One region of the Mesorhizobium sp. WSM4850 genome, then DNA from elsewhere that is predicted to be linked to it. Evidence: predicted binding sites of a transcription regulator. Region 1 holds the regulator's gene; the other holds the start of a gene.
What was found. The regulator PhoB, encoded in region 1, activates phosphate uptake and scavenging genes when phosphate is short. The targets are predictions, from matches to a motif close to TGTCATNNANCTGTCAT.
Positions count from the first base shown of each region.

Region 2: the regulator PhoB is predicted to act here: its motif matches at 4,021-4,037, upstream of AC0L2Z_RS09005 (RNA degradosome polyphosphate kinase).

Region 1 covers NZ_JBVVPV010000014.1:62,826-73,897, forward strand. The annotation lists gene AC0L2Z_RS15905 (sensor histidine kinase) at 1-27, shown strand, start outside; gene AC0L2Z_RS15910 (hypothetical protein) at 137-388, shown strand; gene AC0L2Z_RS15915 (hypothetical protein) at 542-868, shown strand; gene AC0L2Z_RS15920 (YMGG-like glycine zipper-containing protein) at 950-1,192, shown strand; gene AC0L2Z_RS15925 (CHASE domain-containing protein) at 1,317-2,960, opposite strand; partial or broken gene AC0L2Z_RS15930 (ATP-binding cassette domain-containing protein) at 3,074-3,867, opposite strand; gene AC0L2Z_RS15935 (sugar ABC transporter permease) at 3,961-5,280, opposite strand; gene xylF (D-xylose ABC transporter substrate-binding protein) at 5,421-6,461, opposite strand; gene AC0L2Z_RS15945 (ROK family protein) at 6,728-7,975, shown strand; gene phoB (phosphate regulon transcriptional regulator PhoB) at 8,244-8,933, opposite strand; gene phoU (phosphate signaling complex protein PhoU) at 8,950-9,657, opposite strand; gene pstB (phosphate ABC transporter ATP-binding protein PstB) at 9,693-10,508, opposite strand; gene pstA (phosphate ABC transporter permease PstA) at 10,521-11,072, opposite strand, start outside.
Region 2 covers NZ_JBVVPV010000006.1:10,132-21,203, reverse strand. The annotation lists gene AC0L2Z_RS09030 (amino acid ABC transporter permease) at 1-542, shown strand, start outside; gene AC0L2Z_RS09025 (amino acid ABC transporter ATP-binding protein) at 564-1,367, shown strand; gene AC0L2Z_RS09020 (TIGR02117 family protein) at 1,470-2,156, shown strand; gene AC0L2Z_RS09015 (FAD-dependent monooxygenase) at 2,394-3,620, opposite strand; gene AC0L2Z_RS09010 (zinc-finger domain-containing protein) at 3,636-3,881, opposite strand; gene AC0L2Z_RS09005 (RNA degradosome polyphosphate kinase) at 4,201-6,402, shown strand; gene ppx (exopolyphosphatase) at 6,402-7,937, shown strand; gene AC0L2Z_RS08995 (DoxX family protein) at 7,983-8,405, opposite strand; gene AC0L2Z_RS08990 (DoxX family protein) at 8,557-8,991, opposite strand; gene fumC (class II fumarate hydratase) at 9,114-10,511, opposite strand; gene AC0L2Z_RS08980 (NIPSNAP family protein) at 10,619-11,072, opposite strand, start outside.

The sequences.
Region 1 (11,072 bases):
CCTCGCAGCAATTTCGAGACGGATTGAACGGGCAACAGCCGAGCCCAAGAGAGGTGGCCGAGGGGGTTGGGGCCAAGAGGGGTGGGGATTGATACCAGCCGCGCCGGCTTTAACCATCTGTTCACCATAAGGTTCGATGCTGTTTTTCTCAGGCACCACTCCGCACGACGTTTTCGATCGCAGTTTGCTGCGCAGTACGGGAGAAATGGCTTTGACGGTTGCCGACATCAACAGGCTGGAACAGGCCGCACGCGTTTCGATGAGCGGGTTTCAGGATCTCGAAGCATCCGCAATGCGGTCGCCCCGTGCTTCTCTGCCGATTCCCGGCCTCGCCGCAATCGGGCTGGCTGCAGTGGTCGTCCTGGCCGCCGCGTTCCAGTTGGTCTAATGCATGTCACGCGAAAAGCATGCCCTCAGGCTTGAACCGAGGGTGTGCAGCGTTTTGCGATAATAATTTCAAGCAAAGCGTCGGACGCAAAGTGGCCGGCATCGCAGGAACTTTGGCGGATGTGGCCCGTTCTATGGCGGGAGGACCGACGCCATGGAACATATCGCTGCCGTGCTGCTGGTCATCGGCTGTTCGAACACGATGACCGAGTGCCGCGAACTGCCCGTATCGGTGAGCGTTTTCGAAACCGCTCAGGAGTGCACCGCGGCGCGTCCGTTTGCCATGGGCGATGTGCAGGGTCAGGCTCCGCGCATCATTGCCAAATGCCTTTCCGTCGATCCGACACTTGAGGATGACTACGACCGGATCGTCTGGAACGTACGCCCGGACGGCACCCTCGACGCTTCCGTGGAGATTTCCGACCTCGAGCTTGCCTCGAGCGGCGCGCGCCCCGAAAAAGATTCTCTTAGCCAACAATGAAATCGAGCAGGGCAAAACACTTTTTCGCGTGATAAATGACGGGCGGAGCTACAAGTGAGGACAAAGGCGAGGAGTGACCCTATGCGGAAGATGATTATTGCCATGGTTGCCGCAATCGCGGTCAGCGGTTGCAGCACCACCGAACAGGATGTCGGCGTCGGCGCCGGTGTCGGCGCTCTGGCCGGCGGCCTGATTGACGGCGGCAAGGGTGCGCTGGTGGGCGCAGCTATCGGTGCCGGTACCGGCCTGCTGGTGCGCAACCTGCGCAATGGCTATTGCCAGTACCGCGACAACCGTGGACGTCTGTTTACGGCGCGCTGCTGATCCGTTTCAAACGCAAGAGGCATTGGAAGCGGAGACCGGACGAGCCGGTCTCTGTTTACTTGGGTGCTTCATTTGGGGCGCTTTATTCGGGCGCTTTCGAAAACGGCCGGTTTGCGGCAGCGTTTCAGTCCGACAGCGGGATCCTGATTTCCACGCTTAGCCCGCTATCGTGAAAATCGCGATTAATCGTACCGCGCAATTCGCGCGTCACGTTCAGATCGATCAGCTTGGTGCCAAAACCTGTTTTGACCGGTGGTTCGAGCTTCTTCTTGCCGGCTTCGCGCCAATTGAGAACCAGCGTTCGGTCGCTCCTGTGGCCTTCGACCGACCAGTCGACCTTGAGCGACCAGTCGCCGTTCCTGGTAATGGCCGAATTGCCGGTTTCGCCATATTTTAGCGCGTTCGTCGCCAGTTCGTGAAAGGTCAGGCCGAGCGCTTGCGTCGTCGTCTCGTCGAGCAACACCTCTGGCCCCGACAATATCCCGTCGGGAAGCTCCTTGCCGAACACCTGGCCAAGCTCGATGCGCAAGAGATCGCCAAGATCGGCCTTCTGCCAGCGCGAGCGCGTCAGCATGTCCTGAGAAGCCGCCATCGCTTGCAGCCGGGCCGAAAAAGAAGACGAGAACTCGTGGACGTCGGTGGCATGCGATGCCGTCTGGCGCGCGATCGCCAGCACCCGCGTGATCGAGTTCTTGATGCGGTGCTTCATCTCCTGCAGCATCAGGTCTTTTTCGAGCAGGCTCTTTTCCGTCGTCTCATGAAGCAGCGAGACCGCGTCATAGGCCCGCTCCTGATAGCGGGCCACCAGCGCGATGGTGCCCGCGAGCAGCAGCCCGAACAGGCCGAGCATCACCGGAATGGCGCGCGAGGACGGTTGCGAGAAGGCGCTTGTCGGCCTGAACAGGACGGTCCATGGACGTCCGGCGATGGTGAGTTCGCGAGAAACCAGCAACCTGTCGCCGAAGCCCGACGCCGGCGGCGTTTCCGACTGGAACAAAAGATGGTCGGCATCCACCTTGCCGTCATAGATTTCGATGTTGACCGGCAGCAGCGGCGTCCGGCTGAGCGCGGTCTGGAACAGGTCGCGGGCGCGGAACGCCGCATAAAGCAAGCCTGTTGTCGAGGATCTGGACGCATCGATGCCGTCCCCCGCGGTTTCGATGTTGAGCCGCACGAAGACCAGGAAGCCGGTGAAGGTCTGCGCAGCACCTGTTTCCTGGCCTAGCTGCACGCGCCCGCTCGCGTGCTGCTGGTTGTCGGCCATCGCCCTTTCGATCGCGTCGCGCCGCACCGGTTCGGTGAACATGTCGTAGCCGATGCCGGATTGATTGGAAGGGTCCAGCGGCTCGAACAGCGTGATGGGCGCACGCCATGGCAGCGTCGTCGTGGCCGGATAGATCGCATCGCTGACGCCATAGTCGTGCAGGATAGCACGCTCGACCGCTGCCTCGTCGCCGGCTCTCACCAGCCGGAGAAAGCCGATGCCGCGCAGGCCGGCGAAATTGTCGTTGATACCCAGCGCATCGAAGAACGCCTTGAACTCGCCCCGCGAAATGTCACCATTGCGAGCCTCGAACAGCGCATGTGTCGATCGCAGCAGTGACAGATGCAGGTCGATGCGGCTATCGATCCGGTTGAGGGCGTCGTCCGCCGTCGCCTCGAATTTGATGCGCGCCGCTTCCTGGGTGGCGAAATAGGCGAATCCCGCCATTGTCAGGCTGATCAGCGCGACGGCAATGAACGCGACGATCGGGAAGAACTTCTTCAAATTGCTGCTGCGACCCATGGTTTCCCATCTTATGGGCAAGTCCCCGTGGCAACACAATGGCGCGGCCAAACCATCATGACGGCTGGCATATCACATGACAGGTATTTGACGCTTCAGGCGGCGATCTTCAGCGCGCCTGGTCCCGGAACGCGCCGGGCGGGCACTTGCCCAGAATGATCATGCCGAGCACCTCGTCCTGGGTGACGTCGCTGGTGCGCGCCGTTCCAACGACCCGGCCATTCTTCATGACGCAGACGCGGTCGGCAAGCTCGAACACATCGTGGATGTCATGGCTGATCAGGAAGATGCCGATGCCGTCGGCCTTGAGCTGCATGACCAGTTCGCCGACCTGCGCCGTTTCCTGCGGTCCCAGTGCCGCCGTCGGCTCATCCATGATCAGGATGCGGGCGTTGAACAGGATGGCGCGCGCGATCGCCACCGACTGCCGCTGGCCGCCCGAAAGCTTGACCACCGGCTCCTTGAATCGCTGGAAGCGGGGATTGAGCCTGCCCATCACCTTGCGCGCCTCGGCCTCCATGGCGCCATCGTCGAGCGTGCCCCAGCCGGTCATCAGCTCGCGGCCGAGGAACAGGTTGGCGGCGGCGTCGACATTGTCGGCGAGCGCCAGCGTCTGGTAGATCGTCTCGATGCCGTATTTCTTGGCGTCGCGCGGATTGGCGATCGAAGCCTCCTCGCCATTGACGAAGATTTGGCCCGAATCGCGCTTGTAGGCGCCGGACAGGATCTTGATCAGCGTCGACTTTCCCGCACCGTTGTGGCCGAGCAGCGCCACGACCTCGCCCGGGAAAAGGTCGATCGACGCATCGTCGACGGCGCGAATGCCGCCGAAGGCAATCGAGATGTTGCGCATGTCGATCAGTGGCGTGGGAGCAGTCGTGTCAGCCATGATCGTTCCTTTCCATGGTTTTGCCGAGCATGATGCTGGACCGAAACGGATGTCCACTTTTCGCTGACGCGGACCTTCGGCTCGGGATCATGCTCAGACCCGCTTGCGGTAGACTGTGTCGAGCCAGACGGCGACGACCAGCACGGCGCCGACGACGACGCTCTGAAGCGGCGAATCGATGCCGAGCAACACCATGCCGGACTGCAGCGACTGCATCAGAAGCGCGCCCAGCATGGCGCCGAGCACAGTGCCGGAGCCGCCGGCCAGCGACGTGCCGCCGATGACGGCTGCTGCGATCACCAAGAGTTCGTCCAGCGTGCCCAGCGCATTGGTCGCCGCATTGAGGCGGGCCGAAGCAATTGCCGCGCTGATCGCGGCCAGAACGCCCATGATCATGAACACTTTCATGGTCACCCAGCGCGTGTTGATGCCGGCGAGTTCCGCCGCTTCCGGGTTGCCGCCGATGGCAAAGACGTAGCGGCCGAAACGGGTGCGCCGGGTGATGAAGGTCATGACAATGCCGACTGCGACCGCGATCAGCACCGGTATGGCGATGCCATGGGCGATGAACAGCCCGCCTTCGGGGATGGTGATGCCGTTCCGCTGGGCGTATTGGCGAACGATGCCGATCGGCCAGGGGTAGGAATTGGCGATCCAGACGGCGCCGAGGATGGCGGCGCAGGCGACAACACCAAGCAGGCTCTCCGCCCAGACCGGGCGCAACGGAAACTTGAAGCGCTTGCGCTGCGACCGGCCGTTGAGCAGCATCAAGGCGACGGCCACACAGGCGAGAATGCCGACGATCCAGCTCGCGGTCGCCCCGATCGAGCCACGCGGCCCGCCACCCATGAGCTGGAACGTGGCATCGAGCGGCGCGACGGTGCGCCCGCTCGTCATCAGCCACGCCATGCCGCGCCAGATCAGCAGGCCGCCCAGCGTCACGATGAAGGCCGGAACCTCGAGATAGGCGATGATGAAGCCCTGAAGCGCGCCGATCATGAGGCCGAGCGCCACGCCGGCAGCCAGTGCGATGACCCATATCCAAGGATTTCCAAGCTGGAATCCCATGACGCGGATGAGGAATTCTGCCTGCGCAACGCCCATCACCATGCCGATCACGCCTTCGACGGAGCCGACCGAAAGATCGATGTTGCGCATCACGATGACCAGCACCATGCCGGTCGCCATGATCGCGACCGAGGAAGTCTGCACCGACAGGTTCCAGAGATTGCGCGGCGTGAGGAAAAGCCCGCCCGACAGGATGTGGATCCCAACCCAGATGATCAGCAGCGCGCCGACCATGCCGAGCATGCGTATGTCGAGCTCGGTTGCCTTGAGGAAGCGGCCGAAGGGGCTGAGCTCGGATTCACGCGCCCGATCGGCAACCGGCGTGTTGGAAGTCGTGTCGGTCATGATGTCCTCCCACCGTTGCCGTCTGCCGCGGATGCCGGAAGCAGCCTAGAAATTACCCGCGAGACGCGGAAAAACAACTCTTTTGAAAAAAACGCCGCGGCGTGAAGCCGCGGCGTTTCAGGTTTTTTGGCGAAGGCGGATCAGTTGCAGACCGGGACGGTGCCCGCCGCTACGCCGGCGCAGACCTCTTCCTGCTTGATCCAGCCGGCGTCGATGACGACGTTGAGATTGTCCCTGGTGATGGCAATCGGCGTCAGGAACAGCGACTTGACGACATTGCCGCCCGGCGTGGTGAAATCCTTGACGCCGGCAATGTCTGTCATCGGCTTGCCGTCGGCCAGCTGCGAGGCGATCTCGGCGGCGTTCTTGCCGAGCTCGCGCGCGTCTTTCCACACCGATACGGTCTGTGTGCCGAGCGCGATACGGTTCAGCGCGGCATGGTCGCCGTCCTGGCCCGAAACCGGGACGGATCCGGCCAGGCCTTGCGCCGTCAGCGCCGCGACGACGCCACCGGCGGTGCCGTCATTGGCGGCAACCACCGCATCGACCTTGTTGTCGTTGGCGGTCAGGAACTGTTCCATGTTCTTCTGGGCGTTGGCGGGAAGCCAGCCGTCCGTATAAGCCTCGCCGACATTCTTGATCTTGCCGCTGTCGATGGCATCCTTGAGCACTTCCATGGAGCCGGCGAACAGGAAATCAGCATTCGGGTCGGCGCCCGAGCCCTTGATGAAGACGTAATTGCCTTCCGGCGCCACCTTGAACACTTCGCGGGCCTGCATGCGGCCGACTTCCTGGTTGTCGAAGGTCAGATAGAACACGTCCTTGTTCTCGATCAGCCGGTCATAGCCGACGACCGGAATGCCTTCGTCCAGCGCCTTCTGCACCGCCGGACCGATGGCCGAGGCATCCTGCGCAAGGATGATCAGCGCGTTGGCGCCCTGCGAGATCAGGCTTTCGACGTCGGTCAGCTGCTTGCCGGGATTGGACTGTGCGTCAGCGGAAATATATTTGTCGCCGGCGGCCTCGATCGCCGCCTTCATGGCGGCTTCGTCGGTCTTCCAACGCTCTTCCTGGAAGTTCGACCACGAAACGCCAATGACCTTGTCCTTGGCCTGCGCGGCCGACGCGAGCGTCAGCGACATGGCGACCCCCGCCAGAATGGCGGCTGCGAATCTCTTCATGATATTCCTCCCTGCGCCGCGTAGGGCGCGACCAACTGGCCCGAAGGCCGGCACAAAGGCTCCTATTTTTTCGAGCCTCGAAAAAATACTGGTCCAACGCCGAAGCACTGTCAACACCAATTCTGATGGATTTTGACGTCCTGTCGGGCTTTTTTCGAGGCTCGGAATAAATAATGACAGCCCCCTCCGCTTCTGCCAGTATTTGTCGGACATTACCGACGGCTTCCGATTCATGAGCGGCCGCGGCGATGAGGAGGAAACAAAAAATGTCGGTGGGAATCCGTCATGACGATCTGCGCCGGCGCAACCGGGCGATGGTGATTTCGGCCGTGCGCCGGGCAGGCCAGCCGTCGCGGACCGAGATCGCCGCGACCACCGGCCTCAGCCATTCGACCATATCGGCGATCTCTGCCGACCTGATCCAGGAAGGCATCCTGGCCGAGAGCAAGGCGAGCGAGACGGTTTCGCTGAAACGCGGCCGGCCGCAGGTCGGCCTCAGCCTCAATCCGCAAGCCGCTGCGGTGTTGGCCGTCGTGTTGTCGCTGAATTTCCTGTCGGTCGCCGTCATCGATTATGCCGGACAAGTGGTCGCCGAGGAACAGCGCCGGCTGGACACGCTGACCATGTCGCGTGACGCGCTGATCGGCGAATGTGTCGCCATCGTCCGGCGCCGGCTCGAAGATCCCGACCTCGATGTCCAAAGTGTCGCCCGCATCGCGCTGGCGATCCAGGGCATCACCGATTCCCACGCGCGCGCCATGTTGTGGTCGCCGATCACGCCGCAGACGAACATCGCCTTCGCCGACATTCTGGAACGCGAGTTCGGCATCCCGGCCATCATGGAGAACGACTGCAACATGATGGCCGTGGCGCTGCGCTGGCGCCACCCGGATCGCTACCGCGACGATTTCATCGCCATCCTGCTCTCGCACGGCATCGGTATGGGGCTGGTGCTGAAGGGCGAGCTGTTCACCGGCACCCACTCCTCAGGCGGCGAATTCGGCCACATGATCCATCGGCCGGGCGGCGCGCTTTGCCGCTGCGGGCGGCGCGGCTGCGTCGAGGCTTATGCCGGCAACTACGCCATCTGGCGCAATGCAAGGCAATTGAGCGACAACGCCGAGCCGGTCGCCGATGTCAGCGACGCCGAGATGCGGGCCTTGGCGGCCCGGGCGCGCGAGATGGACGGACCGGAGCGCGAAGCCTACCGCAAGGCCGGCGAGGCGCTCGGCTTCGGGCTCGGCAGCCTGTTTGCGCTGATCGATCCGGCGCCGGTGGCCATGGTCGGCGCCAGCGCTGCCGCCTTCGACCTGATCGAGCCGGCCCTGCGCGAGGCCATCGCCCAGACCGCCGGCGGCCAGCATTCGGGTTCGATTTCCTTCGACACCGAGCCGAACGAGTTGCCGCTGATCCGCGAAGGCTGTGCCATGCGGGCGCTAAGCTTCGTCGACCAGGAGATTTTCGCGCCGAGCATCCAGGCACGAGCCGGCTCGGTCGGAAAGAACGTGGCTTGAAGGATTCCCGGGTCGCGACTTGGGGTGTGTTGAGATTCAGGTCAGGCCGAGTCGAGAATGGTGGGTTCCGAGAACCGGAGCGGAGCGTACTTTTGGGTACGTGAGCCCGCGCATGACCCCGAAATCGAGATCGATTTCGGAAAGGTCGTGCGCAAAATCAAAGTTCTACAGCGTCCTTTGCGTGCCCAACAGGGCGCGCGGCGCTGTAGGTAAGCGCGGTATCAGCCGTTCGCAGGCCGGCATCACCTGAATATCAGCACATCCCTAGCTAGTCTTCCCTGATCGCATAGCCGGCGCCGCGGATGGTTCGGATGACATCGGGCATGCGACCATTGTTGACCGCCTTGCGCAACCGGCCGACATGGACGTCCACCGTGCGCTCGTCGATGTAGATCGTCTCGCCCCAGACATTGTCGAGCAACTGACTGCGCGAGAAGACCCGGCCCGGGTGGCGCATCATGAATTCGAGCAGCCGGAATTCGGTCGGCCCGAGCCGGATCTCGCTCTTCTTGCGATAGACCCGGTGCGATTCACGATCGAGCATGATGTCGCCGACCTTGAGCACGCTGGACAGCACTTCCGGCTTGGCGCGGCGCAGCAGCGCCTTGACCCTGGCCATGAATTCCGGTGTCGAGAACGGCTTGACCAGATAGTCGTCGGCTCCGGTCGAAAGGCCGCGCACCCGGTCGCTCTCCTCGCCGCGCGCGGTCAGCATGATGATCGGCAGCCGCTCGGTTTCGGGGCGCACCCGAAGCCGCCGGCAAAGCTCGATGCCGGAAACCGCCGGCACCATCCAGTCGAGCACCAAAAGATCGGGCACGTTTTCCTGCAGCCGGATTTCGGCCTCGTCGCCGCGCGTCACCACCTCGACCTGATAGCCTTCGGATTCCAGATTATAACGGAGGAGGACGCCCAGCGGCTCTTCATCCTCCACCACCATGATGCGCGGCGCGATCATCGGCCGGTCACTCCTGTCATGTCGCCGGCGCCGACATCGTCGTTTCGTCGAGCTTCGGGCGATCCGCCGGCAATTGCTGCCCGGTCACGACAAAGTAGGCGTTTTCGGCGATGTTGGTGACGTGATCGCCGATACGCTCGAGATTCTTGGCGCAGAACAGAAGGTGCGTGCAGGCGGTGATGTTGCGCGGATCCTCCATCATGTAGGTCAGGAGCTCGCGAAAAACCGCCGTGTATTTCACGTCGATCTTCTGGTCGTCGGCGCGCAGTTCCTTCAACGCGCCGGCATCGCGCGACACATAGTGCTCGACCACGCCGCGCAGCTGCACAAGAACGAGATCCGCCATCGCATCGATACCGTGCGACAGATTCCGCGGCGTCGCGCTCTGCCCGACTGCGCTGACCCGCTTGGCTATGTTCTTGGCCAGATCGCCGATGCGCTCGAGATCGCCAGCCATGCGGATTGCGCCAACCACGGCGCGCAGATCCTGCGCCATCGGCTGCCGCTTGGCGATCAGCGTGATGGCGCTGTCATCGAGTTCGCGCTGCCGCGCATCCATGATGGCGTCGTCCGAGACGACGCGCTGCGCCATCGCATTGTCCGACGCAAGCAGCGCGCGGATCGAGGCCGCTACCATTGCGGCGGCGAGCTCGTCCATGTCGCGGATCAGCCGGTCGATGTGCTCCAGTTCCTCGTCGAAAGATGCGACGGTGTGTTCACCCATGGTGCTGTCCTCGTGTTCGAAATTCGCCGGACCGCTCAGCCGAACCGGCCGGTGATGTAGTCCTGGGTGCGCTTGTCGTCGGGGTTGGTGAACATCTTGTCGGTCGCGCCCTCCTCGACCAGATAGCCGAGATGGAACATCGCCGTGCGTTGCGACACGCGCGCCGCCTGCTGCATCGAATGGGTGACGATGACGATCGTATAGTTCTGGCGCAGTTCGTCGATCAGTTCCTCGACGCGGGCGGTGGCGATCGGATCGAGCGCCGAACAGGGCTCGTCCATCAGGATCACTTCCGGCGACACGGCGATGGCGCGCGCGATGCACAGGCGCTGCTGCTGTCCGCCGGACAGGCCAGTACCCGACTCGAGTAGGCGATCCTTGACCTCGTTGAACAGGCCGGCCTTCTTCAGGCTCGATTCGACGATGCCGTCCAACTCGGCCTTGGTCCTGGCCAGGCCGTGAATGCGCGGACCGTAGGCGACGTTTTCGTAGATCGACTTCGGAAACGGGTTCGGCTTCTGGAATACCATGCCGACGCGAGCTCGCAACTCGACGACATCGATTTTCGGATCGTAGACGTCCTCGCCGTCGAGCGTGATCTTGCCGCTCACCCGCGCGATATCGATGGTGTCGTTCATTCGGTTCAGGCAACGCAGGAACGTCGACTTGCCACAGCCCGATGGCCCGATCAACGCCGTCACCTGATGCTCGCGGACATCGAGATCGACGTCGAACAGAGCTCGCTTCTCGCCGTAGTGAACGGAGACCTTTTCGCCCTTCATCTTGATCGAAGGGGCGTTGGTTGCGCTGCTCAGTTTCTGCTCGACGCCGGCTTCCGTCATGATGTTCATATCCTCTACTCCTTACCAGCGCCGCTCGAAGCGCCTGCGCAGTATCACCGCGATGGCATTCATGATGACCAAAAACACCAGCAAAATCAAAATCGCCGCCGAAGTCTTCTGCTGGAACCCCGCTTCCGGGAAATCCGCCCACATGAAAATCTGCACCGGCAGGATCGTCGCGGGATCGGTGAAGCCGCCGGGAATGTCGACGATGAAGGCGACCATGCCGATCATCAGCAACGGCGCGGTTTCGCCGAGCGCATGCGCCATTCCGAGGATGGTGCCGGTCATGATGCCCGGCATCGCCAGTGGCAGGACGTGATGGAATACGGTCTGGACCTTGGACGCTCCGATGCCAAGCGCCGCCTCGCGGATCGAAGGCGGCACGGCGCGCAGCGAAGCGCGCGAGGCGATAATGATGATCGGCAGGGTCATCAGCGCCAGCACCATGCCGCCGACCACCGGGGCTGAGCGCGGCATGCCGAAGAAATTCAGGAATACGGCAAGTCCAAGCAGGCCGAAGACGATCGAAGGCACCGCCGCCAGATTGTTGATATTGACTTCGATCATCGT
Region 2 (11,072 bases), on a different contig from region 1:
CGATCGTCAAGATGCTGTGCGTCATCTTCATCGAGACGGTGCGCGGCATCCCGCTGATCACCGTGCTGTTCATGGCCAGCGTCATGCTGCCGCTGTTCCTGCCGGCCGGCGTCAGCTTCGACAAGTTCCTGCGCGCGCTGATCGGTGTTTCGCTGTTTGCCGCTGCCTATATGGCCGAAGTGGTGCGGGGCGGCCTGCAGGCGATCCCCAAGGGCCAGTATGAGGGTGCGGATTCGCTCGGCCTCGGTTACTGGCAGAAAATGGGCCTGATCGTGCTGCCGCAGGCGCTGAAGCTGGTCATTCCCGGCATCGTCAATACCTTCATTGGCATGTTCAAGGACACCAGCCTGGTTTCGATCATCTCGATGTTCGACCTGCTTGGCGTCGTCAAACAGAATTTTAACGACCCCAACTGGGCAACGCCGCAAACGGCCAGGTCCGGCCTGGTGTTTGCTGCCTTTGTCTTCTGGCTGTTCTGTTTCGGCATGTCGCGCTATTCGATGTTCACGGAACGCCGGCTCGACACCGGCCACAAGCGCTAAGAACAAAAAAGGGAACCTTCCATGACAATAGAAAATGCAGTCAGCGCGGAAGAGATCAAGGTCAATGCCGCCAAGATGCAGGTTTCCACCACCGATGTCGCCATCGACATCATCGCCATGCACAAATGGTACGGCGAATTCCATGTGCTGAAGGACATCAACCTGAAGGTGATGCGCGGCGAGCGCATCGTCATTTGCGGCCCTTCGGGCTCGGGCAAATCGACGATGATCCGCTGCATCAACCGGCTGGAAGAGCACCAGAAGGGCAAGATCATCGTCGACGGCAAGGAATTGACCAACGATCTCAAGAAGATCGACGAGGTGCGCCGCGAGGTCGGCATGGTGTTCCAGCACTTCAACCTGTTCCCGCATTTGACCATCCTGGAAAACTGCACGCTGGCGCCGATCTGGGTGCGCAAGACGCCGAAGAAGCAGGCCGAGGAAATCGCCATGCACTTCCTCACGCGTGTCAAGATTCCGGAACAGGCCAACAAATATCCCGGTCAGCTTTCCGGCGGCCAGCAGCAGCGCGTCGCCATCGCCCGCTCGTTGTGCATGAATCCGCGAATCATGCTGTTCGACGAGCCGACCTCGGCGCTCGATCCCGAAATGATCAAGGAAGTGCTGGAGACGATGGTTGGCCTCGCCGAAGAGGGCATGACCATGCTCTGCGTCACCCACGAGATGGGCTTTGCACGCAAGGTCGCCAACCGGGTGATCTTCATGGACCAGGGCCAGATCGTCGAGCAGAACACGCCAGCCGAGTTCTTCGACAATCCGCGCCACGAGCGCACAAAACTGTTCCTGTCGCAAATCCTGCACTGATTGCTCTCACGCGAATCAAAAGAGCCCGGCCGAAACCCTGCCGGGCTCTTTTGCGTCTGAGCCGTCAGCAGGCGATTGCGCCCCGATTGCGAGCCGTCCCTCATGAAAAAGCCGTCCCTCGTGAAAAAGCTTGGGCGTTTTCTCGCCATTCTGGTGGTGGCAATCGTGCTTGCCGTGGTTCTGGGCACATTCATTCCACGGCCGCTCTTGCCGGCGGCCGCCGCCGATCCCGCCGCCACCAGGCACGTCCTGGTGCGGAAAAATCCGATCCACACAGATATCGCCATCCCGGACGATGACGACGTGCGCAAGCGCTTCCATTTCCTGGTCGGTGGCGGCATTCCGGCCGACATGGCTGGGGTCCGCTACATCGTCTTCGGCTGGGGAGGCCGCGCCTTCTATCTGGAGACGCCGACCTGGTCGGAACTGAAGGCGGCGCCGGTGATGAAGGCGCTGACATTGGACGCATCGGTGATGCATGTCGATGTCGCCGGCAACATTGTCGAGCCGCACCCCGACGTCGCCGGCTTCGACATCAGCGAGCAGCGTTTTGCAGCGCTGCTCGACTTCATCGCGGCGAGTTTCCAGCAAGGGCCGAACGGTCCGATCCTGATCGAGAATGCCGCTTATTCCAAGTTCGACCGCTTCTACGAAGCCAACGGCCATTTCAATGCGCTGGTTGGCTGCAACACCTGGACAGCGGCGGCTCTGCGTATCGCCGGCCTGCGGACAGGCTGGTGGAATCCGCTGCCGGCCTCACTCGACCTGTCGATGCGGATTTATAATTGATGCTCCGGGTAATCAGCGCCTCATCCCGGCGCGCCCTCTCTGTCCTGCCGGACATCTCCCCCACAAGGAGGCCCAAGGAGGGAGATATTCTGTTTCGGCGCCGCGCTTCATCCTGCAACGTTGGAGATTGGCAAAAGCCGAGGTGACGGCCGATCTCCCCCCAAGTGGGGAGATGCCAAGTTTTTGGCAAAGAGGGCAGGACAGAAGGGGGCGCTGTCCCGCCAACCGGTCGAGCTTTCATTGCCGATCGCCATCCGGCGGCCGCCAGCCATAGAGCCAGTCGAGATCGGCCGCGAGCTTTTCCGGCGAGCGCCACTTCAGGAACAGGTTGCGCGCGACGGCCACCGGCCCCGCTGCATGCCAGGCGAGCCGGTTGACGGCACCGCGGCGGGCGACCTTGGCGACACGCGGCCGCCGCATCTTCTCCCAGGCGGCAAGCGCGCCCCAGGGATCGGCGGGTGAGGCGGCGACAAAGCCGGCAAGGGTTGCGGCATCCTCGATCGCCATCGCCGCCCCCTGCGCCGCGAACGGCGTCATCGCATGCGCCGCATCGCCGATCAGCGCGATGCCGGCGGGCGTCGTCCATGGCTGTGCCTGGTCTACCGTATGGATCGGCCACGCAGCCCACGGGCCGGCATCCTCGGCAAGCCGGGCCAGTGCTGCCGCCGTGCCACGCATGGCGCCGAGGAGGATATTGGGGTCGGCGTGGCCCGACCAGCGCTCGGCGATGATCTCGCCCCTGGTGAAGGCAGCCAGGTTGAACGCCGTGCCGTTGCTGACCGGATAGGCGACGAGGTGGAAGCCGGGATGCAGGAAGGTGGTCACGCAATTGGCGGCGCCGACCGCCGCAAGGGCTTCTCCTGCGACACTGTCTGCACTGATCGTAGCGCGCCAGGCAAGCTCGCCCGAAAACCGGCTTTTGGCCGCAAACCCGCCAAAAGCCCGGATCGCCGACCAGACGCCGTCGGCGCCGATCAGCAGAAAGCCGCCGGCTTCGACTGTCTTGCCGGCAATCTCGACTGTTGCCGTGGCATGGCGCGGTCCTGTGGCGATGCCGCCGACGCGCGCGCCGGTGACGAGACTGATGTCCGGCCGTTCGGCAAGGCGCGCCATCAGTGCATCTTGCAGGTCAGCCCGATGAGCGACGAGATAAGGCGCCTGCCAGCGCCTTTCGACCGCTTCGCCAAGCGGCACCCGCGCCAGCTCACGTAGCGTGGCGGCGTCCTTGAGCACGACCGCCTCCGGCCGCACCGCCGCCGGCAACAGCCGGTCGAGCACGCCGAGCTGGCGAAGGATGCGCGTCGCGTTGGGTGAGAGCTGGATGCCGGCACCGGCCGCTTCGAGGCGCGGCGCCTGTTCGAACAGCCGCACCAGATAGCCGCGCTCGGAAAACGCCAGTGCCGCGGTCAGTCCGGCGACGCCGGCTCCGGCGATAACGACCTGCCGGGACCGGGTGTCGTCCATCGGATGGTGTGCGCGTCAGGCGGCCTGGTGGATATAGAGGCATCCGGCAGGCTGCGTTTCCGTCGCCTTCAGCTTTGGCGAATAGCGATAAAGCGTCGAGCAATAGGGGCAGACCTTTTCATTGTCGTCGCCCATGTCGAGAAACACATGCGGATGGTCGAAAGGCGGGTTGGCGCCGGTGCACATGAATTCCTTGACGCCGATGTCGATCGCCGCATAACCCGCATCGTTCTGGAAATGGGGAATGGAACCGCCTGCCATCGTCGTCTCCTATATTTGCTGCATGACCCCGGATCATGTGCAAAATCAAAATTCCACCGCGTCCTTTGCGCGTCCAAAGGACGCGCCGCGCTGTACCTGGATTGCATCTGGATCATAAGCAGTCTCTTTGCAAGATCGATGAAATCAAACTGTCGTAAAAGCCTGTCACAGGATAAGCTAAGCCGATTAAGGCATGGCCCCGAAAACCGAATTCGGTTTTGCTGGGGATCATGCGTAGCTTAAGTGGCGGGAGCGTCCTTTTGCGCGTCCGCAACGACGCGCGACGCTGTGGCCAGCGGGTGCGAAACGAGCAGGAACCATGAACGAACTAAAGCCGGTGCAGAGCGAATTCACCACTGTCGAGGTGGCGAGCCCAGAGGGCGGCAATCCGGACCGCTTCGTCAACCGCGAGTTTTCCTGGCTGCAATTCAACCGCCGCGTCCTCGAAGAATCGCTGAACGCCAACCATCCGCTGCTCGAGCGGGTGCGCTTCCTGTCGATTTCGGCCGCCAATCTCGACGAGTTCTTCATGGTCCGTGTCGCCGGTCTCGCCGGCCAGGTTCGCGAAGGCATCACGCTGAAGAGCGCGGACGGCCGCACCCCTGAACAACAGCTGGAACAATTGCTGCGCGAGGTCGAGCGCCTGCAGGAGGACCAGCAGAACAGCCTATCCGCTCTGATGCTGCTGCTCGACAAGGAAGGCATCGAGAGCATCAGCCGCGATGGGCTGACCAAGGACGAGAAGACCTGGCTCGAGGATCATTTCCAGGAGCAGGTGTTTCCGGTGCTCACACCGCTGTCGATCGACCCGGCGCATCCGTTCCCGTTCATTCCCAATCTCGGCTTCTCGATGGCGCTGCAACTGCGCCACCGCAGGAATGGCGAGGAGATGAGCGCGCTGTTGCGTCTGCCGGTGGCGCTGAAGCGCTTCATCCGCTTGCCTGACCGCAAGCATCATGTCCGCTTCATTCCGCTGGAAGAAGCGGTCGGCCTCTATATCGGCAAGCTGTTCCCCGGCTACGAGGTCAAGGGCTCCGGTACGTTCCGCATCATCCGCGACAGTGACATCGAGGTCGAGGAGGAGTCCGAGGATCTTGTGCGCCTGTTCGAGACGGCGCTGAAACGGCGTCGTCGCGGCTCGGTCATCCGCATCGAATTCGACAAGCTGATGCCGGCCGAACTGCGCGAGTTCGTCGCCGGCGAGCTTGGCGTCTCGTCGAGCCGGATCAGCGTGCTCACCGGTCCGCTGGCGCTCAGCCAGATTTCCGAGATCGTCGCCATCGCCCGCGACGATCTCAAATTCAAGCCTTACAATCCGCGCTTTCCCGAACGCATCCGCGAGCACGGCGGCGACTGTTTCGCCGCCATCCGCGAGAAGGACATCATCGTTCATCACCCCTACGAATCCTTCGACGTGGTGGTGCAGTTCCTGCGCCAGGCGATGGCCGATCCGGAAGTGGTGGCGATCAAGCAGACGCTCTATCGCACCTCGAACGACAGCCCGATCGTGCGCGCTTTGGTCGACGCGGCGGAGGCCGGCAAGTCGGTGACCGCGCTGGTCGAGCTCAAGGCGCGTTTCGACGAGGAAGCCAACATCCGCTGGGCGCGCGACCTCGAGCGCGCCGGCGTTCAGGTCGTGTTCGGCTTCCTCGAACTGAAGACCCACGCGAAAATGTCGCTGGTGGTGCGGCGCGAGGACGGCAAGCTGCGCAATTATGTGCATCTCGGCACCGGCAACTACCATCCGGTCACCGCGCGCATCTACACCGACTTGTCCTTCTTCACCACCGCTCCGACAATCGCCCGCGATGTCGCCCAGCTGTTCAATTTTATCACCGGCTACGCCGAGCCGACCGAGGAGATGCGGCTGGCCACCTCGCCGTTCACGCTGCGCAAGCGCATCCTCAAGCACATTTCGGACGAGATTGGCCATGCGCTGGAGGGCAGGCCGGCCCGCATCTGGATGAAGATGAATTCGCTGGTCGACCCGATCATCATCGACGCGCTCTATGACGCCAGCCGCGCCGGCGTCGAGATCGATCTCGTCGTGCGCGGCATCTGCTGCCTGAGGCCCCAAGTGCCGGGCCTGTCGGAAAACATAAGGGTCAAGTCGATCGTCGGCCGCTTCCTCGAACACAGCCGAATCTATTGTTTCGGCAACGGCCATGGACTGCCGTCGGACGGGGCGATCGTCTACATCTCATCGGCCGATTTGATGCCGCGCAATCTCGACCGCCGCGTCGAAACCATGGTGCCGATCACCAATCCAACGGTGCATGAACAAGTCCTCGGCCAGATCATGCTGGGCAACATCATGGACAACCAGCAAAGTTTCGACGTATTGGCTGACGGAACCTCCCGGCGCGCCACGCTCGAGGAGGGCGAGGAACCGTTCAACGCGCAGGAATATTTCATGACCAATCCGAGCCTCTCCGGACGCGGCGATGCGCTGAAATCGCATGCGCCCAAGCGCATCGCGCAGTTCAAGCGCCGCAAGAAAAACGCCGCAGCGACCGGCTGATGATTTCAACGTCCCAGGGCCGGCTTCAGGACCGCCGACCGCTGTCCATCATCGACATCGGGTCGAACTCGATCCGGCTTGTCGTCTATGAGGGGCTGGCGCGCTCGCCGACCACACTGTTCAACGAAAAGATGCTGGCCGGCCTCGGTCGCGGCATCGTCTCGACCGGAAAGCTCGATCCCGAGGCGGTGACCCGTTCGATGGAGGAGTTTCGGCGTTTCCGCGCGCTGTCCGAGCAGGCCGGCGCCGAGCATATGTACGTGCTGGCGACCGCCGCCGCCCGCGAGGCGGTCAACGGCCCCGATTTCATCCACCGCGCCGAAGATGTGCTCAAGACCGAGGTCCAGGTGCTGAGCGGGCGCCAAGAAGCCCACTATTCAGCGCTTGGCGTCATTTCCGGCTTCCACCCGGCCAACGGCATCGCCGGCGACCTCGGCGGCGGCAGCCTTGAACTGGTCGACGTCGATGGCGAGGCAATCGGCGACGGCATCACGCTGCCGCTGGGCGGCCTGCGCCTGCAGGACATGGCCAAGAACTCACTGGCCCAAGCGGCAAAGATAGCGCGCGACGAACTCGCGAAGGCAAAGCTGCTGAAAGGCGGGCAGGGCAGGCCGTTCTATGCCGTCGGCGGCACCTGGCGAAACCTCGCTCGGCTGTACATGGAAATGACCAGCTATCCGCTGAGCGTCATGCACCATTACGAGATCGGCATCGACAGCGCTGCGAACTTCCTCAAGCAAGTCGCCAAGGGCGAGATCGAGAAGATAAGGGGTATCGAAGGCGTCTCGAAGAACCGCCGCTCGCTGCTGCCTTATGGCGCCATCGTGCTGCAGGAGATCATGGCGGCGATGCAGCCGTCCAGGATCATCGTCTCGGCACTTGGCGTGCGCGAGGGCTTTCTCTATTCGCTGCTCGATAAAGCCGAGCAGAAGGCGGATCCGCTGATCTCGGCCTCGGAAGAACTCGCCCGGCTGCGTTCGCGCTCGGTCACCCACGCGCATGAGCTTGTCGAGTGGACGGGCAAGACCTTCGCCGCCTTCGGCATCGAAGAGACGGTCGACGAGGCGCGCTACCGCCAGGCCGCCTGCCTGCTTGCCGACATCGGCTGGCGCGCGCATCCCGAATACCGGGGCAAGCAATCGCTCAACATCATTGCCCACGCCTCCTTCATCGGTGTCGACCATCCCGGCCGCGCCTTCCTGGCGCTGGCCAACGCCTACCGTCATGAGGGCATCTTCAACGAATCGATTGCGCCGGAAATCAAGGCGCTGGCGACGCCGCGCTATATCGAGCGCGCCCGTGTGCTGGCCGCGGTGATGCGCGTCGTCTACCTGCTGACGGCGGCAATGCCTGGGGTCATGCCGCGGCTGAAATGGGAGAGGCGCGGCAATGGCGTGCTGGCGCTGGTGCTGCCGGCGTCGCTGGCCGATCTTTACGGCGAGCGGCCGGCCGGACGACTGGCGCAACTGGCGAGGGTCACCAATCGCCGGCTGGTGCTGGCGGTCGAGGGCGGCCCCACTATGCCAGCCAAGTAATCTGGGTCAGTCAAGTATTCGGCTCAATCCGGCAGCTTGTGTCGGTCAAGTCGTTTCAGCGCCGATCCGAAGCATCCGCCCGTCGATCGAGTAGGCGCCGGCGCCTGCCATTGCCAGCGCCAGAAAACCGCCCGATAGCGCGATGTCCTTCATCAGCATCTGCGAATGCATGAAGGTCAGCGTCGGATCGTCGCCGCCCTGGCCATAGTGGCCGATGAAGCCTGCCGCGATGCAGAAAGCGGCAAGCAGGAGCGCCACGATCGGCGTCTTGAGGCCGACGAGGATGAGCAGTCCGGCGATCATTTCGAACAGGCCCGTCGCCCAGGCTGCGAGTGTCGGCAGCGGCAGGCCAAGGCCGGAAAAATACCCCGATGTGCCGGCAATGTCGGTAAGCGCGTGAAAGCCGGACGGAACGAATAGAGCGGCGAGCAGCAGCCGCGAAAGCAGAAGCAGCGCATTGCGGGGCATTGGTCACCTCCGACGTCGGCGGCGGTTGGCTTCACCCCGACACCTCATCCTAGCAGAAAGTCCGGCCGGCTGATCGACGGGCATAAACCGACAACGAAAAAGGGACGCGGAAAATTCCGCGCCCCTTGCTGCAAGTGGTTCCTGGACTGCTTCAGCCGCGCTTGGCGTCGACCGAATAGGCGCCGGCGCCCGAGGAAGCCAGTACGAGGAAGCCGCCGGCAATCGCCAGGTTCTTCATGAAGCTGATCATCTGCATCTGATCGGCCCAGCCGGTGTGGGCGACCAATCCCGTGGCGACGGTGAAGATTGCCAGCACCCAGGCGGTGATCCGGGTCTGAAAGCCAATGAGGATGGCGAGGCCGCCGAGCAGCTCGAGCAGACCGACGACAATCGCCGTCACGGTCGGCATCGGCAGACCCATGCTGCCGAAGTAACCGGCGGTGCCGGCGATCGCAGTGAGCTTGCCGAAACCGGAAAGCACGAAGATGACCGAAAGCAGGATACGGCCGAGCAGGATGGTGCCTGAGGCGTTGGAAGCGGCGTTGGAAACGGTGCCGGAACCGGCAACGGACGTGTTGGTGGACATGATGGGCTCTCTCCGGGAGGGGTTGTGGTGCCCATCCACATAGAGCAGGGCGACTGTTCACCAAAGATGCAGATTTGGTTACAGATTGTTCACCGCAGTAAAGTTTTGCGATCAGCGCAAGATCATCCCGGATGCGTCATCTCCTCCGGCCGAACCAGGCGGTCGTAGTCGGCTTCGCTGACCAGCCCGGTGGCAAGCGCTTCCTCACGCAAGGTTGTGCCGTTCTTGTGAGCGGTCTTGGCGATCTTGGCGGCGTTGTCGTAGCCGATGGTCGGCGCCAGTGCTGTCACCAGCATCAGCGAACGGTCGAGGGCGGCCTTGATATTGTCTTCCCGCGCCTCGATGCCGACGACGCAATTGTCGGTGAACGAGATGGAGGCGTCGGCGAGCAGTTGCACCGACTGCAGGAAATTGTAGGCCATCAGCGGGTTGTAGACGTTGAGTTCGAAATGGCCCTGGCTGCCGGCGAAGGTCACGGCCGCATTGTTGCCGAACACCTGGATGCAGACCTGGGTCATCGCCTCGCACTGGGTGGGATTGACCTTGCCCGGCATGATCGACGAACCCGGCTCGTTTTCCGGCAGCGACAGTTCACCAAGGCCGGAGCGCGGGCCGGAGCCGAGCAGACGAATGTCGTTGGCAATCTTGAACAGGGCGCCGGCGCAGGCGTTGATGGCGCCATGCGAGAACACCATGGAATCATGCGCCGCCAGCGCCTCGAACTTGTTTGGCGCGGTGATGAAGGCGATGCCGGTGATCGCGGCGATGCGATCCGCCACTCTCTCGGCAAAGCCGACCGGCGCGTTGAGGCCGGTGCCGACGGCCGTGCCGCCTTGCGCCAATTCCTGCAGGCCGGGCAGCGTCATCTCGATGCGTTTGATCGAGGAGGCGACCTGCGCGGCATAGCCTGAGAATTCCTGGCCAAGGGTGAGGGGCGTCGCGTCCTGCGTGTGGGTGCGGCCGATCTTGACGATGTGGGCGAATGCTTTGGTCTTGGCCTCCAGCGCGGCGTGCAAATGCCCGAGCGCCGGCAACAAATCGTGCACGATGCGCTCGGCGCAGGCGATGTGCATGGCCGTCGGATAGGTATCGTTCGACGACTGGCTCATATTGACGTGGTCGTTGGGATGCACCGGTTTCTTCGACCCCATGACACCGCCCAGCAGTTCGATCGCCCGGTTGGAGATCACCTCGTTGGCGTTCATGTTGGATTGCGTGCCCGAGCCGGTCTGCCAGACGACCAGCGGGAAATGATCGTTCAGCTTGCCGTCGATGACTTCCTGAGAGGCTTCGATGATCGCGTTGCCGATGGCCGGGTCGAGCCGCTTCAGCTCCATATTTGTTTCGGCCGCCGCCTGCTTGACGATGCCGAGCGCGCGAACGATCGACGCCGGCTGCTTTTCCCAGCCGATTTTGAAATTGCCCAGCGAACGCTGCGCCTGCGCGCCCCAGTAACGATCGGCGGCGACCTCGATGGGGCCGAACGTGTCGGTTTCGGTTCTGGTCTCTGGCGCGCTCACATGTCTCTCCGGTCTGTCGAACCCGGCACCGGCGTATCGCGTTGCACAAATGGCTTCAAGCGGAGATTGCGGGCGACAAGGATGCAAATCGGTTGAAGGAGCGCCTCTCACCGCCCAAGCAGCGACTGTGAGGTTGGAGATAGGCGCAAGGTCTCGGTCGATCTAGCCAGACATGACTGGGCATCCCGCTCGAATGCCTGCCACTCCGGGGAACTGGCAAGGACTGCCTCGTGGCGGGCATGGGCGTCCGCGCTGTCGAAGGCGGCGACGCTGATGAAGACATTTTCGCCTGATCGTACCGGCAGGCGGGGAAAGCAGTTTTCGGCATGTTCGGAGACAAACGCAGCAAGTGGCCGCGCGCCATGTGCCGCCAACACGGCAATCGCGTCGGTTTTGAAGCGGCTGGCGAAGTCGGCTTCGGCGCCGTGCCGCAGATGATGAATCTTGATGACAACAATATCCGACAAGCGATTGTCTCCGCTTGGTTTTTCGTAACCATCCAAGGCTGCTCGTTGCGATCCCGACAGATCGAAGCCGGCGCCGGGCCATGCCGGTTTCAGC